2 regions of the Kitasatospora kazusensis genome follow, and region 1 is predicted to be linked to the other one. Evidence: riboswitches for the same ligand, from Rfam matches in the RefSeq annotation. Region 1 holds a riboswitch; the other holds the start of a gene.
The links. Region 1 has a riboswitch for S-adenosylmethionine ahead of thrC (threonine synthase). Riboswitches for the same ligand answer to the same signal wherever they lie in the genome.

Region 2: linked by a shared signal. The riboswitch ahead of ABD330_RS29465 (aminotransferase class V-fold PLP-dependent enzyme) and the one ahead of thrC (threonine synthase) in region 1 are both predicted to bind S-adenosylmethionine.

What each region holds. Positions count from the first base shown of each region.
Region 1 covers NZ_BAAANT010000010.1:124,888-128,148, forward strand. The annotation lists gene ABD330_RS11540 (MoaD/ThiS family protein) at 1-278, opposite strand, end outside; gene thrC (threonine synthase) at 310-1,593, opposite strand; SAM riboswitch class I at 1,612-1,743, opposite strand; gene ABD330_RS11550 (glucosyl-3-phosphoglycerate synthase) at 1,981-2,988, shown strand; gene ABD330_RS11555 (alpha,alpha-trehalose-phosphate synthase (UDP-forming)) at 3,059-3,261, shown strand, end outside.
Region 2 covers NZ_BAAANT010000058.1:20,190-23,450, reverse strand. The annotation lists gene trpD (anthranilate phosphoribosyltransferase) at 1-1,057, shown strand, start outside; SAM riboswitch class IV at 1,200-1,317, shown strand; gene ABD330_RS29465 (aminotransferase class V-fold PLP-dependent enzyme) at 1,369-2,730, shown strand; gene ABD330_RS29460 (Lrp/AsnC ligand binding domain-containing protein) at 2,848-3,129, opposite strand; gene ABD330_RS29455 (rhomboid family intramembrane serine protease) at 3,126-3,261, opposite strand, start outside.

The DNA.
Region 1 (3,261 bases):
CAGCAGCCGCCGGCCACCGCCGGGATAACGGAGATGCTGGCGCCGTCCTTGATCGCGGTCTCCAGGCCCTGGTCGAAGCGCACGTCGTCGTCGTTGACGTAGACGTTGACGAAGCGGCGCAGCTTGCCCGTGTCGTCCAGGATCCGGGCGGCGATGCCGGGATGGTTGGCGTCCAGGTCCTGGATGACGGCGGCCAGGGTGGCGCCCTCGGCCGGCACCTCGGCGACGCCGCCGGTGTAGGTGCGCAGGATGGTCGGGATGCGGACGTTGGCACTCATGCTGGGGCTCCTTGCGAGGTTGCGGGAGAGGTCAGGCGGACGCGAGGCCGGCGGCGCGAAAGGAGTCCAGCGTCGGGCGGATGGTGGCGGTCAGACCGGCGTCGGCGACCGCGTCGAGGGTCTTCAGGCCGTCGCCGGTGTTGATCGCGACGGTCTCCTTGGACGGGTCCAGCTGACCGGTCTCGACCAGCTTCTTCAGCACGCCGATGGTCACCCCGCCGGCCGTCTCGGCGAAGATGCCCTCGGTGCGGGCCAGCAGCCTGATCGCCTCGACCACCTCGGTGTCGGTGACGTCCTCGACGGCGCCGCCGGTGCGGCGGGCGATGTCGAGCACGTACGGGCCGTCGGCCGGGTTGCCGATCGCCAGCGACTTGGCGATGGTGTCCGGCTTGACCGGGCGGATCACGTCGATCCCGGCCTTGAAGGCGGCGGAGACCGGGGAGCAGCCCTCGGCCTGGGCGCCGAAGATCCTGTACGGGCGGTCCTCGACCAGTCCGAGCTTGATCAGCTCCTGCAGCCCCTTGTCGATCTTGGTGAGTTGGGAGCCCGAGGCGATCGGGATGACGATCTGCTCCGGCAGCCGCCAGCCGAGCTGCTCGCAGATCTCGTACGCCAGCGTCTTGGAGCCCTCGCCGTAGTAGGGGCGGAGGTTGACGTTGACGAAGCCCCAGCCCTCGCCGGCCGGGTCGCCGATCAGCTCGGAGCAGAAGCGGTTCACGTCGTCGTAGTTGCCCTCGATGCCGACCAGCTCGCCGCCGTACACCCCGGCCATCACGACCTTGCCCTGCTCAAGGTCGTGCGGGATGAACACGCAGGACTTGAAACCGGCCCGGGCGGCGGCCGCGCCCACCGCGCCGGCCAGGTTGCCGGTGGAGGAGCAGGAGAGGGTGGTGAAGTCGAAGGCGCGGGCCGCCTCGATCGCGCAGGCGACCACCCGGTCCTTGAAGGAGTGCGTCGGGTTGCCGGAGTCGTCCTTGACGTGCAGCTGCGCGGTGAAGCCGAGCTCGCGGCCCAGGTTGTCGGCCTTGACCAGCGGGGTCCAGCCCGGGTTCAGGTTGGGCTTGGAGGCCACGTCGGCGGGGACGGGCAGCAGCGGGGCGTAGCGCCAGATCGAGGCCGGACCGGCTTCGATCCGCTTGCGCAGCTCCTCGGCGCTCTCGCTGCCGAAGTCGTACGCGATCTCCAGCGGGCCGAAGCACTCGACGCAGGCGAAGCTCGGGCCGAGCGGGAACCGGGTGCCGCACTCCCGACAGGACAGCGCGGCCGCGGGGCCGAGGTCGACGGTCTTGGGTGCGACAGGGGTAGCGGTAGCCATGATGGCGGAGTCCTCTTCTCCTCATCTTCCCCGTGGCGCGGTCGCGCCACAGGACGGAATTGGCACCTGTCCCGCCCGGGTCGATGACCGCGGTGCGAGAAGGTTGCCGGGACTTCGACGGGCCGTTCCCTCAGTCCCTCTGGATGAGCTCTGTGAAGTTGTGGTCATGCGCTGGGACCGACCCCGACGTGCGAAGGTCCGACCGCAGTACGAAGACTGTATCCGAAGGCGCCGCGCTCCAACGGGACCGTCCGACCCGCGAGATGACAATGTCCAGGCGTGACGGCGCCGGAACACCGGACCGCCCGATCACCTTGGACAACTGACCGGGACCACCACCCGACACGGTGCGTCACCCGACCGAACGCGAACACAAGGAGCGAGACAGTGCCAGAAGAGCTGCCCCCGGCTCTCCTCCCCGAGGTGGCGTCCTGGCTGCGCCGCCGCTCCTGGACGGCGGCCGACCGCCCGGCCGCCGCCCTGCTGGCCGCCAAGCGGGCGGCGGGCCCGGCCGGCACGGTGAGCGTGGTGCTGCCCGCGCTGGACGAGGAGCCCACGGTCGGCGAGATCGTCCGGGTGATCCGGCGCGAGCTGATGGAACGGCTGCCGCTGGTGGACGAGCTGGTCGTGGTCGACTCCGGCTCCTCCGACCGGACGGCCGAGCTGGCCGCCGCCGCCGGGGCCCGGGTGGTGCACCGGGACGAGGTGCTGCCGCAGCTGCCCGCCGCACCCGGCAAGGGCGAGGTGCTCTGGCGCTCGCTGCTGGCCACCTCCGGCGAGATCGTCTGCTTCATCGACGCGGACCTGCGCGAGTTCGACCCGGCCTTCGTCTCGGGGATCGTCGGCCCGCTGCTCACCGACCCGGCGATCCAGCTGGTCAAGGCGATGTACGACCGCCCGCTGGAGACCGACGGCGCGGTCGTCCCAGCCGGCGGCGGCCGGGTCACCGAGCTGGTCGCCCGCCCGCTGCTGAACCTGCACTGGCCGCAGCTGGCGGGTTTCGTCCAGCCGCTCGGCGGCGAGTACGCGGCCCGCCGCTCGCTGCTGGAGAGACTGCCCTTCCCCACCGGCTACGGGGTCGAACTGGGCCTGCTGGTGGACGCCCTGGACGCGGTCGGGCTGGACGCGCTGGCACAGGTGGACGTCGGCGTCCGGCACCACCGCCACCAGGACGGCCAGGCGCTCGGGCGGATGGCCGCGACCATCTACCGGACGGCCCTGGAGCGGCTCGACCGCACCCACCGGCTCAAGGCCGAGGACGATCTCGTCCGCCCGCTGCTCACCCAGTTCACCCGCGACCCGGCCACCCGCGAGTTCACCGCCCACACCCACCCGGTCGGCGCACTGGAACGGCCGCCGATGGCGACCGTCCCGGAGTACCGGGACCGCTCCTAGGGCCTGCGGCAGGCGCGGCGGCCGCGAGCCGAGTGGTTTGCCCGGGGGGAGGCGAGGCAAAGTTGGGAACATGGCCGATCTCGCGACCGAACGTTCGAATCAGTCCGGTGCCGCCCCGATCCTGGTGGCCTCCAACCGTGGGCCGGTGTCCTTCAGCAGTGGGGACGACGGCTCGCTCACCCTGCGCAGAGGGGGCGGCGGGCTGGTATCCGGCCTCTCGGCGATCGACGACCCGTCCGCCGTCTGGGTCTGCGCGGCCCTCGGCGAAGCCGA
Region 2 (3,261 bases), on a different contig from region 1:
TGCGAACGGCGGTAGCGACCCCGCGCAGGTGGTCCGCTCCTGGCCGGACCTCCTGAGCGCGCTGCTCTCCGGCGCCGACCTGACCCGGGGCGACACCGCCTGGGCGATGGACCGCATCATGCGCGGCGAGGCCAGCCCGGTGCAGGTGGCCGGCTTCATGGTCGCGCTGCGGGCCAAGGGCGAGTCGGTGGAGGAGATCTCCGGCCTGGTCGAGGCGATGTACGACCACGCCGAGCCGCTGCACATCCCCGGCCCGGCGGTGGACATCGTCGGCACCGGCGGCGACCGGGCCAAGACGGTCAACATCTCCACCATGTCGGCGATCGTCGCGGCGGCCGCCGGGGCCAAGGTGGTCAAGCACGGCAACCGCGCCGCCTCCTCCGCCAGCGGCTCGACCGACGTGCTGGAGAAGCTCGGCATCAGCTCGGACCTCTCCGTCCGGCGGGTCGCCGAGATCGCCGAGGAGGTCGGGCTGACCTTCTGCAACGCGGCCAGGTTCCACCCGGCGATGCGGCACGCGGCCACCGCCCGGCGCGACCTCGGGGTGCCGACCGCCTTCAACATCCTCGGCCCGCTCACCAATCCGGCCCGGGTCACCGCGCACGCGATCGGCTGCTTCGACACCCGGCTGGCCGGGCTGATCGCCGGGGTGCTCGCCGCGCGCGGCGCCACCGCCCTGGTCTTCCGGGGCGACGACGGCCTGGACGAGCTGACCATCTCCACCACCTCCCGGGTCTGGATCGTCCGGGACGGCCGAATCACCGAGACCGCCTTCGACCCGCGCGAGGTCGGCATCGAGCTGGTGGGCATCGAGGCGCTGCGCGGCGCCGACGCCGAGTACAACGCGGCCGTGGCCCGCCGCCTGCTGGCCGGCGAGCGCGGCGCCGTCCGGGACGCCGTCCTGCTCAACACGGCCGCCGCCCTGGCCGCCCTCGACCTGACGGACGCTCCGCTGCCCGAGCAGCTGGCGGCCGGCATGGAACGGGCCGCGGTGGCCATCGACTCGGGGGCGGCCGAGGCCACCCTCAAGCGCTGGGCCGAGGCCACGGCACGGTAGCCCGGCCCATCTGGGGCACCGTGGTGCGTCACCGCGCACCGCGGTGCCCGGGTGCCCCCGGCGGTGCGGGCGAGCGGCCCGGCGTCCGGATGGTGGATGGCGGTTTGACCATCTTCCGGATGCCTGCATAGAGTCGACGACAGGTCATGAGTGACAGCGACAAGCCCCAGCTTGCTGTCCGGCAACCCTCCGTCCGTGGCGGGGTGCCCTGGGTGAGGACCGGGCTTCGCGGCGAATCGTCCGCGTGGCAAGCGCGGGCCACCGGTCTCTTGAGCACTCCCGGGGTCCTGACCCCAGAGGAGTGCACCGCCATGTCCGTCGCCACCGATCTCTGCTCCCCGCTCGCCGTCCTCGGCCACGACGTCCAGGTGCCGCTGGTCTCCGGCGAGAAGGTCGGCTACGCCGCGCTCGACTACGCCGCCAGCTCCCCGGCGCTCCAGCGGGTCTGGGACGACGTCGCCGCGTACGCGCCGTACTACGGCAGCGTGCACCGGGGCGCCGGGTACCTCTCGCAGCTCTCCACCGACCTGTTCGAGCAGAGCCGCCGCACCGTCGAGGAGTTCCTCGACCTCCGCGAGGACGACCAGGTCGTCTTCACCCGGGCCACCACCGACTCGCTCAACCTGCTCGCGGGCGCCCTCCCCGCCGGGACCCGGGTGTTCGCCTTCGAGACCGAGCACCACGCCTCGCTGCTGCCCTGGCGCCGCGAGGGCCTGACGGTCGGCTACCTGCGGGCCCCGCGCTCGCACGCCGAGGCCGTCGCCCGGCTCGCCGAGGCGCTCGCCGAGGCCCCCGAGGGCCCGAAGCTGTTCTGCGTCACCGGTGCCTCCAACGTGACCGGCGAGCTGTGGCCGGTCGCCGAGCTCACCGAGACCGCCCACCGGTACGGCGCCCGGGTGGTCCTGGACGCCGCGCAGCTGGCCCCGCACCACCGGGTCTCCGTCCGGGAGCTGGGCGTCGACTGGATCGCCTTCTCCGGCCACAAGCTGTACGCCCCGTTCGGCGCGGGCGTGCTCGCGGGCCGCAGCGACTGGCTGGACGCGGCCGAGCCGTACCTGGCCGGCGGCGGCGCGAGCCGTACGGTGGCCCGCGAGGCGGACGGCTCGGTGGCGGTGGAGTGGCAGACCGGCCCGGCGCGGCACGAGGCCGGCTCCCCGAACGTGATCGGCGCCTACGCGGTCGCCTCGGCCTGCCGGGCGCTCACCGAGGCCGGGTTCGACGCACTGGAGGCCCGCGAGCAGCGGCTGATCGCCCGTCTGACGGCCGGGCTGGCCGAGATCCCCGAGGTCAGGGTGCTCAGCCTGTTCGGGGAGGAGGCCGCCCGGGTCGGCGTGCTCTCCTTCGTGGTGCAGGGCTGGAACAGCTCGCACTTCTCGGCGGCGCTCTCCGCCGAGTACGGCATCGGCGTCCGGGACGGGCTGTTCTGCGCCCACCCGCTGGTCCGCACCCTGCTGGGCGGCGAGGACGCCACCCCGTCCGAGTGCGGCGCGCCGGAGCCCTCACTGCCGGGCGAGCGCAGCCTGAACGCCATCCGGGTCAGCTTCGGGGCCGGCACGCCGGACGAGCACCTGGACCGCTTCCTGACTGCCGTCGGCGAGCTCGTCCGCGATGGTGCGAGGTGGACGTACCGCAGCGAGGGCGGGCGCTGCGTCGCTGACACTCGTCGCAACTGAGCAACGGGCACCCCGCTACGCAGTGCGCAACAGGGTGCCGGTGGCTCTCAGCGGAGCGGCAACGGTCCGAGCCTTCCGATTTCGCGCAGTTCCCCGCGCCCCTGGGGGGACTCCCCGTCAGTCTTCGAGGCCGAGGGCGAAGGCGGCTTCCAGGTCGTGCTGGGAGTAGGTGCGGAAGGCGATCTGGGTCTCGGTGTGCTCGACTCCGGGGACCTTGTTGAGCTTGCCGGGGATCACCGCCGCCAGGTCGTCGTGGCGCCGGACCCGGACCATCGCGACCAGGTCGTAGCCGCCGGTCACGGAGTAGACCTCGCTGACGCCCTCGATGGCGGCGATCGCCTCGGCGATCTCGGGGATCCGGTCGACGCTGGTCTTGATGAGCACGATCGCGGTGATCACTCTGGGGCTCCTGTCCGTGGGGGTCGCCGCCAGCGTATCGGGAGTGCGGTGCCGGCCCAGGCGGCCAGGTAACCGGCGGTGAAGCCGATGACGTGGACGAGGTACGCCACGCCGGGCCCGCCCGAGTGCACC